3 regions of the Kribbella sp. NPDC049584 genome follow, and region 3 is predicted to be linked to each of the others. Evidence: riboswitches for the same ligand, from Rfam matches in the RefSeq annotation. Region 3 holds a riboswitch; each other region holds the start of a gene.
What was found. A riboswitch is a leader RNA that binds a small molecule or an ion and turns the genes downstream of it on or off. The one in region 3 is predicted to bind ZMP and ZTP.
Positions count from the first base shown of each region.

Region 1 (3,265 bases), on a different contig from region 3:
GACGACCGACGAGTTCTACCGGGCGATCCGCACCGGCTTCGTCCCGCCGTACCTGCCCGGCGCGCAACGGCAGAACGAGGTGGTGGTCGACGTGATCGTGGCGACGGTCGCGGTCTATGCGCGCGGCGGGTACGACGTGGTGGTGGACGGCGTAATCGGTCCGTGGTTCCTCGCCCCGTTCCGCGCGGCCGCGGCCGCGGCCGATTGGAGGTTGTCGTACGTCGTCCTGCGGCCGGACCTGGACACGACGTTGCGGCGCGGCCGGTCCCGCGGCGGCGTGGAACTGACGGACGCGGACGCGATCACCGGCATGCACGGGGCGTTCGCGGATCTCGGCGAGCTCGAGCCGCACGCGATCGACACGTCCTCGCTCGATCCCGCGGACACCGCGGCCGAGGTCCGCAAAGCCGTTGCCTCAGGCGACTATCTGCTCAGCGCTTGAGGTTTCAATGCCTGAACAGCCGAACTCCCGTCGCCGACCAGGTGATCCCGAGGGCAGCGCACGCGGCGGCGACTTCGGGTGAGCGGATCGATCCGCCGGGCTCGGCGATGTGGCTGACGCCGCGGCGATGGGCCTCCTCGACGTTGTCGGTGAACGGGAGCGCGCCGTCGGACACCATCGAGACGCCGGTCAGCGGTTCGTCCGACCGGCGTGACCACCACAGCTGCGCCTTCTCGCCGGCCAGTCGCGTGCAGTCCACCCGGGACTGTTGCCCGGCCCCGATGCCGATCGCCGTCCCGTCCTTCACCATCACGACGGTGTTGGATTGGGTGTAGCGGGCAACGATCAACCCCAGCAGCAGGTCCCGGGCCGCGTCGTCCGGCAGCGAATCGTCGAGCAGGTCTCGTGTCAGCGGCCGCGCATCCCGCTCCTGCGTCAACCGCAGGCCGTAGAGCTCGCGCGCTTCCTCTGCCGGCGGCTCGAAGCCGGGGTCGGCCTGCAGTACGAGAAAGGTCCCGCGCTTCTTCGCCGCCAGGATGTCGACCACGCCCTCGTCGTACCCGGGCGCGATGATGCCGTCCGACACGACCCGCTTCAACACCGCCGCCAGCTCCGCGTCGACCGGATGCGAGACCGCAACGAAGTCGCCGTACGACGACTTGGGATCGACGTCGCGCGCCCGCGTATAGGCCTCGACCACGCTCCCGCCGAGCGCCGCGCCGGCCGGCGACACATGCTTGTACGACGCAGCCGCCGGTACGCCGAACGTCGCAGCAGCCTCGCGCACCAGCTGCCAACCGGTCAGCGCATCCAGCACATTGATGTACGACGGCTCGCCCGAAACCACCGTGAACGGCGCGCGATCGACCGGCGCCATCACGGCCGTTTGATGCGGATTCATCCCATAACGCACGAGGACCTCCGAGGTCAGTCGGAGGCGCCCAGGCGGACGACGCCTTGTTCTTCGCTCCCCGGTGGTACCCCACCCTCGCCAGTCGCGGTCCAATCAGCTTAGTCGCGCCACGTCCCGGTCCAGTCGTACAGCGGGGCCGTGGTGGCGTACTCGCGGAGATACACGATGCGCCCCTGGTCGAGCCGCGCGACCGTCGCGCCGTCGAACGCGCCGGGCTCGCCCTTCCACGTGCACTCGAAATGCCACTCGGCAACGAGCAGCTCGCCGGCCCCGTCCCGCGACGTGATCTCCCACGCGTCGACGGTGCCGCCCGCGCCGTACCAGGCGTTCATCCACTGCTCGACCCGGGCCTTGCCGCGGTAGACCGGCCCGTAGCACTCGATCACGACGCAGTCGTCGGTCAGAGTGTCTAGAACGCCGGCGATGTCATGCCGCCGCCATCCGTCGATATAGGCCTCGAGTCGGTCCACGGTCGGTCAGCTCCTGGTGGCGTGGAAGATCAGTAGGCGCGAGTCGTCGGTCAGCGGCTCCTGGTGCCAGCCGCCGTGGACGGTGATGTTGGTGAAGCCGGCTGACTCGAGGTCGGTTGTGATGTCGGCGGGGGAGCGGAAGTAGAGGGTGTTGCGGTAGACGGCGTCGTGGCCGTCCGGGAAGAGGTTGTGGGCGTCGAAGACCACTCGGCCGTCGGCATCACCGCCGACCTCGATCAGGTCGAGCCATTCGACGAGGTGGCCGACGGAGGTGTCGCGTTCGCCGTACGTCGTCTCGCGGGTCCACTGCTCCCACGCCCGCGCCGCCGGATTGCGCGACTCGAAGCTGATGACGCCGCCTGGGCGGAGCGCCTTCGCGAGCGCGGCGAAAACCTCGCCCTGGTTGTTGATGTGCATGATCGTGTTGCCGGTGATGATGACGAGGTCTGCGTCGCCGGTGGGATCGACGGCGCGGAAGTCTCCGTCGATCCAGGTGACTGCATCCGCTCCCGGCTGACGGCGGGCGTAGCCGAGCATCGTGGGGCTCGGGTCCACACCGATCACCGCCCGGCCCGGGGCGACGAGCGAGCGGGTGAGCAGGCCGGTGCCGCAGCCGAAGTCCAGGACCTTACGGGCACCGGAGGCCAGCGCGCGGTAGTGGGCGTGGTCGTCACCCGGTGGGTTGTCGAGGTCGTACAACTCGACCAGTCGTTCGTCGCCGTACGGATCGTCACTCACCCGCGAATGCAATCACAGGCGTCGTCGAGTGACGAAGGAATAGAGTGACTCGCATGGTCGATGTGAAGCCCCGCAGCCGGACAGTGACCGACGGGCTGGAGGCCACCGCCAGCCGGGGGATGCTCCGCGCGGTCGGGATGGGTGACGACGACTGGGCCAAGCCGCAGGTCGGAGTCGCGTCCAGCTGGAACGAGATCACCCCGTGCAACCTGTCCCTCGACCGGCTCGCGAAGGCCGTCAAGGAAGGCGTGCACGCGGCCGGCGGCTACCCGCTCGAGTTCGGCACGATCAGCGTCTCCGACGGCATCTCGATGGGCCACGTCGGCATGCACTACTCGCTGGTCAGCCGGGAGATCATCGCGGACTCGGTCGAGACCGTGATGGAGGCCGAGCGGCTCGACGGCTCGGTGCTGCTGGCCGGCTGCGACAAGTCCCTGCCCGGCATGCTGATGGCCGCCGCCCGGCTCGACCTCGCATCGGTCTTCCTGTACGCCGGTTCGATCATGCCCGGCAGGCTCGGCGACAAGGACGTCACGATCATCGACGCGTTCGAGGCGGTCGGCGCGTGCGTCCGCGGCCTGATCACGCGGGAGGAGGTCGACGCGGTCGAGCGTGCGATCTGCCCGGGCGAGGGCGCCTGCGGCGGGATGTACACCGCCAACACGATGGCTGCGTCCGCCGAGGCCCTCGGTATGTCGCTCC
Region 1 is NZ_JBFAPF010000010.1:37,307-40,571, reverse strand. It holds gene AB0J62_RS29430 (AAA family ATPase) at 1-442, shown strand, start outside; gene AB0J62_RS29425 (5-aminoimidazole-4-carboxamide ribonucleotide transformylase) at 447-1,373, opposite strand; ZMP/ZTP riboswitch at 1,375-1,451, opposite strand; gene AB0J62_RS29420 (nuclear transport factor 2 family protein) at 1,454-1,825, opposite strand; gene AB0J62_RS29415 (class I SAM-dependent methyltransferase) at 1,832-2,563, opposite strand; gene ilvD (dihydroxy-acid dehydratase) at 2,617-3,265, shown strand, end outside.
Region 1: another riboswitch for ZMP and ZTP. It lies ahead of AB0J62_RS29425 (5-aminoimidazole-4-carboxamide ribonucleotide transformylase); the one in region 3 lies ahead of AB0J62_RS12930 (tetrahydrofolate dehydrogenase/cyclohydrolase catalytic domain-containing protein).

Region 2 (3,265 bases), on a different contig from region 3:
GGTACACGGCGATCTGGTTCGTGGTGGTCGGATTCGGCCTCGGCTGCTCGATGCCCCAGGCAATGAACGCGGCGCTCGGCGTCCTCGATCCGGAGCGGGCCGGGACCGGATCCGGTCTGCTGCAGGCCTTCCGGCAGGTCGGCGGCACGGTCGGCGTCGCCGTACTCGGGACCGTCCTCAACTCGGTCTACCGCCACGACCTCGACACGACCGGACTGCCCGCACAGGTCGCCGACGCGGTCGAGAAGAGCCTGGGCGGCGGCCTGGCGGTCGCCGCCCAGGCGGGCTCGCCGGAGCTGCTCGCCAACGTCCGCGACGCCTTCATGAGCAGCCTGAACACCACGATGTGGGTGTCGGCAGCCATCGCCGCCGCCGGCGCGATCCTCGCCGCGATCCTGATGCCGAAGCGAGCCGCGAAGGCTTCGCAGGACGCGCTGATCGGCGTCCAGCAGGACGCCTGACCGCAAACGAAAGCGCCCGCTCCGGAGAAGGAGCGGGCGCTGTTCTCCGTCAGTTGAGCACGAGGCCCGGGTACAGCGGGTGCTTGTCGAGGATCTCGGCCGAGGCGGCGCGGGTCTTGTCGGCGACACCGTCGGCGAGGACGTACTTCGCCTTGGACGGCGCGCCCGCGGACGTGGTCGTCGGGGTGGTCGAGGACAGCACGTCCACGATCAGCTCGGCGACCCGGTCGAACTCGTCGGCGCCGAACCCGCGCGTGGTGAGCGCCGGCGTACCGATCCGGATGCCCGAGGTGTACCAGGCGCCGTTCGGATCGCGCGGTACGGCGTTGCGGTTGGTGACGATGCCCGCGTCGAGCAGCGCAGACTCCGCCTGCCGGCCGGTGATGCCGTACGACGACACGTCGAGCAGCACCAGGTGGTTCTCGGTGCCGTCGGTCACGAGCTTCACGCCACGCTTCATCAGGCCCTCGGCCAGTACGACGGCGTTGTCCGCGACGGCCTGCGCGTACTCCCGGAACGACGGCTGCCGCGCCTCGGCCAGCGCGACCGCCTTCGCGGCCATCGTCTGGCTCAGCGGACCACCCAGCACCATCGGGCAGCCGCGGTCGACGGACTCGGCGTACTCCGGCTGGCAGAGCACCATGCCGCCGCGCGGACCACGCAGCGACTTGTGCGTCGTGGTCGTGGTGACGTGTGCGTGCGGGATCGGGTCGAAGTCCCCGGTGAAGACCTTGCCCGCGACCAGACCGGCGAAGTGCGCCATGTCGACCATCAGCGTCGCTCCGACCTCGTCGGCGATCTCGCGCATCTTGGCGAAGTTGACCTTGCGCGGGTACGCCGAGTAGCCGGCGATCAGGATCAGCGGCTTGAACTCGCGGGCCTTGCGGGCGACCTCGTCGTAATCGAGCAGGCCCGTCTCCGGGTCGGTGCCGTAGGAGTGCTGGTTGAACATCTTGCCGGAGATGTTCGGCCGGAAACCGTGGGTCAGGTGACCGCCGGCGTCCAGCGACATCCCGAGCATCTTCTGGTCGCCGAGCGCCTTGCGGAGCTTGGTCCAGTCGTCCTCGGACAGGTCGTTGACGTGCTTCGCGCCCGCCTCGGCCAGCGCCGGGGACTCGATCCGCTGCGCCAGGATCGCCCAGAACGCGACCAGGTTCGCGTCGATTCCCGAGTGCGGCTGGACGTACGCGTGCGGGGCGTCGAACAGCGCCCGCGCGTGGTCGGCGGCGGTCTGCTCGACGGTGTCGACGTTCTGGCAGCCGGCGTAGAAGCGGTGACCGATCGTGCCCTCGGCGTACTTGTCGGACAGCCAGTTGCCCATCGTCAGCAGGGTGGCGGGGGAGGCGTAGTTCTCGCTCGCGATCAGTTTCAGCGAGGACCGCTGGTCGGCCAGCTCGGCCTTGATCGCGCCGGCGATCGTCGGTTCGACCGCGGCGATCACCTGCAGCGCGTTGTTGTACGCGGCCGACGCGGCGGCGGCATCGAAGGTTTGAGTCATCGTTGTCTCTCCTGCGGTTGCAGTGGGTCGAAGGCACCCAGGCGCACGGTGCCGACGGGTTTCGCTCCCCGGTGGTTCTCCACCTTCAGCGCGCCAGTCGCGACGCCGCTCACCCTACCGCGCGCTCGAGGATCAGTGGGAACGGTGTGGTCCTCGGCAGGGTCCCGAAAACACCGCCCCAGTCGTTCGCCAACCGGGACGCCACGAACGCGTCCGCGACCGCCGGTGTCGAGTACCTGATCAGCAACGAACCCTGCAGGCACAGGGCCATCAGCGCGGCCAGCCTCCGGGCGCCTGCCTCGGCGTTCTCGATGTCAGCAAGCGCTTGCAGTACGTCGTTGACCGCTGCATCGAGCCTGGCGTCGGCGCCTTGTACGGCGGCCATCTCGGTCAGCCAGGCGTCGAGCGACTCGGGCCTTCTCAGGGCTCGCAGTACGTCGAGCGCGTTGACGTTCCCCGACCCTTCCCAGATCGAGTTCAACGGCGACTCCCGGTAGAGCAACGGCAGCCCGGACTCCTCGACGTACCCGTTCCCGCCCAGACACTCCAACGCCTCCGCCACCATGAACGGCGTCCGCTTACAAACCCAGAACTTGGCCAACGGCAGAGCAATCCGCCGAAACGCCGCCTCCTGCTCCGCGCTCCGCCCCGACCCGCCCGGCACCTCCCCGTTCCCCGCGCCGCCGGCCCCTCTGGGGCCGGCGGCGCGGGATGCATCTACTGCTGCCGCGAGGCGCATGGCTAGGGCTGTGGCCGCTTCGCTCTCGATGGCCAAGTCGGCGAGGACGTTCTGCATTGCCGGCTTGTCGGCGAGCAACCCGCCGAAGGCATTCCGGTGCCTGGTGTGCCAGATGGCCTCGACGAGCGCTCGCCGTTGGAGTGCTGCCGAGCCCAGCACGCAGTCCAATCGGGTCGCCGCCACCATCTCGATGATCGTGCGTACCCCGGCGCCTTCCTCGCCCAGCCGGTATCCGATCGTGCCGTGGAACTCGACCTCGGACGACGCGTTCGACCGGTTGCCGAGCTTGTCCTTCAGCCGCTGCAGCGCGAACGGGTTGCGGTTGCCATCAGCAAGCACCCGCGGTACGACGAAGCAGCTCAGCCCGTCCGGCGCCTGCGCCAGCACCAGGAAGACGTCGACCTGCGGCGCCGAGCAGAACCACTTGTGCCCGTTCAGCTGGTACTCACCGTCGCCCACGGGCGTCGCGGTGGTGAGGTTCGCCCGTACGTCGGACCCGCCCTGCTTCTCGGTCATCCCCATCCCGGCGAGCACACCGCTCTTCTGGGCGACCGGCAGCCGGCGTAC
Region 2 is NZ_JBFAPF010000007.1:77,869-81,133, forward strand. It holds gene AB0J62_RS23735 (DHA2 family efflux MFS transporter permease subunit) at 1-461, shown strand, start outside; gene AB0J62_RS23740 (glycine hydroxymethyltransferase) at 511-1,959, opposite strand; ZMP/ZTP riboswitch at 1,988-2,070, opposite strand; gene AB0J62_RS23745 (acyl-CoA dehydrogenase family protein) at 2,069-3,265, opposite strand, start outside.
Region 2: another riboswitch for ZMP and ZTP. It lies ahead of AB0J62_RS23740 (glycine hydroxymethyltransferase); the one in region 3 lies ahead of AB0J62_RS12930 (tetrahydrofolate dehydrogenase/cyclohydrolase catalytic domain-containing protein).

Region 3 (3,265 bases):
GTCACCACCGCGTCGGTCTGCTCGAGCTGCTCGGCCACCACCGCGCCGACATGGTCCGGCGGTACGGCGACCACGACCAACTGCGGCTCGATCTGGACCAGGCGCGAGCCGGCACCGATCCGCTCTGCCATCAGCGCGTTGTCGGGGTTCCCGTCAACGAGCTCCACGACCACGCCCAGGCGGGCGAGCGCCAAGCCGATCGACGTACCGATCAGGCCGGTGCCGACGATGCGAACCGGACCGCGGAGCTCGCTCACTGAGCGCCCGTGAGATCTGGACGAAGGGCGACGGCACCGTGGAGGTAGACGTGCTGGATCTTGTCGCGGGAGCGCGGTGTCTCGGTGTGCACCATCAACCGGACCACCCGCGGCAGTGCGTGCGGGACCGGGATCTCCTGCATACACATCAGCGGTACGTCGGTCAGCCCGATCTGCCGCCCCGCGACGGCCGGGAACTCCGAACGCAGGTCCGACGTGACGGTGAACAGGATGCTGATCAGATCCTCGTTCTCCAGATCGTTCGCCTCCAGGACCGCCTTCACCAGCTCCGCGGACCGCTCGAGCAGGTGCTCGCGCTCGTCCACGTCCAGCTGGGTGGCACCCCGGATCGCCCGTACCGCCACGTGCTCGCCTCCATACGCCGTTTCCGGTTGGTCGCCGGTTCATCTCCCCCAACCCTAGGCCAGAGTAGTCAAGGAGTGGACAGCCGTCTCGGATCGTGCACGGCGCGAACGGGTGCGACCCTTAACCCAGCTGGGCCGCGGCGGCGTCGACCGTCTGCTCGAGCAGGAGCGCGATCGTCATCGGCCCGACGCCGCCCGGGACCGGCGTGATCAGGCGGGCCACCTCGGCCGCCTCCTCGAAGTGCACGTCGCCCACGTTGCCCTCGTTGTAGCCGGCGTCGACGACGACCGCGCCCGGCTTCAGCCAGTCGCCGCGAACGAAGTTCGCCTTGCCGACGGCCGCGATCACCACATCCGCGGTCCGGACCAGCTCGGGCAGGTCCCGGGTCCGCGAGTGCGCATAGGTCACCGTCGCGTTCGATGCCAGTAGCAACATCCCGGCCGGCTTGCCGAGGATCGGGCTGCGGCCGATCACGACCGCGTGCGCCCCTTCGAGCGGTACGTCGTACGCCGCGAGCAGCCGCATGATCCCGCCCGGCGTCGCGGACCGGAACCCCGGATCCCCGAACGCCATCGCCGCGAAGGACCGCATGGTCACGCCGTCGACATCCTTGGCCGGGTCGATCGCCTCGAACGCGGCCCGCTCGTCGATCTGCGCCGGCACCGGGTGCTGCAGCAGGATCCCGTGCACCTCCAGATCCTCGGACAGCTTCCGGATCTCGGCGACCAGCTCGTCGGTCGTCGTCTCGGCCGGCAGGACGACGCTCCGCGAGGCGATCCCGGCCTTCTTCGACCGGTTCTGCTTCATCCGCACGTACGTCGCCGACGCCGGGTCGTCACCGACCAGCACGGTCGCCAGGCACGGCTGCACGCCATACTGCTCCCGCAGCGCGGCTGCGCGCTCCGCCGCCTTGGCCACCATCTCGGCGGCGAGGTCGGTCCCAGTCATCAGCTCGGCAGTCATCTGCGCACTCCTCCTCGTCAAAGGGTGCCCAGGCGCGCGGCGAAAGCCGGATGGCAGACCGTTCCCCGGTGGTCGTCCACCTCAGCGCCAGTCGCGGTCCGCCCTCAGGATACCGGCCCGCCGGACCACCCCGCCTCTTCGATGAACCTGTCGGCCACCCCGTCGCCGATCCGGATCGGGACCTTGCTGTGCGGGAGGCGGACGTCGCGGATCTCGTTGGCCTGCGTGACCAGGTGCTCGATCTCGTCGCGGGCGGTCGCCACGTCGGACGAGTTGCCCTCCGCCTGCGCCTCGAACACGCGCAGCGCCTGGCGCAGCGCGCCGCCCCAGTAGAACGAGGCGTCCAGCCAGGGGTCGGTCTCGGCTTCGAACTCCGGGTCGATCACGCCGCTGCGGATCTGGGCGGACGCGTTCTCGATCGCCTCCAGGTACGGCTCGAGGTCAGCGATCGCCCCGGCCAGATCGCCGTCGTCCCAGGTCGCCTTGAAGGCCGCGATCTTCGACGCCAGCACCGGCGCGTTGATCAGATGCAGCTTCCCGTCGTACGTCGTCAGGTCCGCGAAGACCTCCAGCGCCGCGATGGTCGCGGCGTCTCCCCCGGCACGCTCGGCGATCGCACGGCGCCAGGACGCGTCGGCGTCGTACGTCGCGGGCTTCCAGCCGAACTCGGCGAACGAGTACAGAGCGAGTTTGCTGGCCGCGGCCTGGTTCATCGGGTTCGAGATCACGCCGACGACGTGCTCCGCCAGTCCGGGCTCGCGGCCGGTGTACGCCGCGAGCAGGATCCGGCCGTGCGCGTAGTCGTTGACCGGGTAGTTGTCCCAGATCAGGATGTCGTGCCCGAACACCGCTTTCGCCGCGGCCGCTTGTTCGCTCGTGATCCGCTCCGGAACGACCGCAGTACCGGTCCAGTGCACGATCACGGCCGGATCGAGCTGCTCCCGCAGGGCCTGCTTGTACGGCGTCTCTTCGAGGTCGTAGTACTCGGTCGGGACCATCTGCAGCGGAGCGACGTCCGGCTTGGTCGCGATCCACTCCCGCTGGACGCGGTTGCACAGGTCGGCCTGCGCGGCGCCGGCCGCGCCACCACCCGTGCCGTACTTCGTCGCGTCCTCGTCGGAGTGCCATTTCTCGTACTCGATGTCGTCGAGCGGCACGTTGAACACCCGGACGCCCAGCGCGTACAGGGCCTCGAACTTCGCGATCAGCGCCTGGAAGTCCTCGTCGGAGGTGTAGGCGATCGAGAGGCCGGGCGAGAGCGCGAAGGTGAAATCGACCTTGTTCCGCCGAGCCCGCTCGATCAGCTCGCCGAGCTCGGCCAGCTTGTCGGCCGGGTAGGGGTCGCGCCACTGTTCGCGGTGGTACACGTCGTCCTTCGGCGCGTACTGGTACGTGTTCATCTTGTGCGCGCCGAGATAGTCCAGGTGGTCGAGGCGGTCCGCATGCGACCACGGCGTGCCGTAGAAGCCTTCGATCGAGCCGCGGTACGGCAGCGTCGGCCAGTCGCGGATCTCGACGCCATCCACATGGTTGCCCTGGACAAGCTGGTCGAGCGTCAGCGCGGCGTAGTAGGTGCCGCGGGTGTCGACGCCGTCGAGGACGATCTGGTGGTCGCCGACGGCGACGACGTACCCCTCGGCCGGCAGACCGGCGGCCGGTTCGACGTCGAGACCGGTGCC
Region 3 is NZ_JBFAPF010000003.1:238,833-242,097, forward strand. It holds gene AB0J62_RS12920 (prephenate dehydrogenase) at 1-257, opposite strand, end outside; gene aroH (chorismate mutase) at 254-622, opposite strand; gene AB0J62_RS12930 (tetrahydrofolate dehydrogenase/cyclohydrolase catalytic domain-containing protein) at 744-1,586, opposite strand; ZMP/ZTP riboswitch at 1,606-1,691, opposite strand; gene AB0J62_RS12935 (beta-N-acetylglucosaminidase domain-containing protein) at 1,691-3,265, opposite strand, start outside.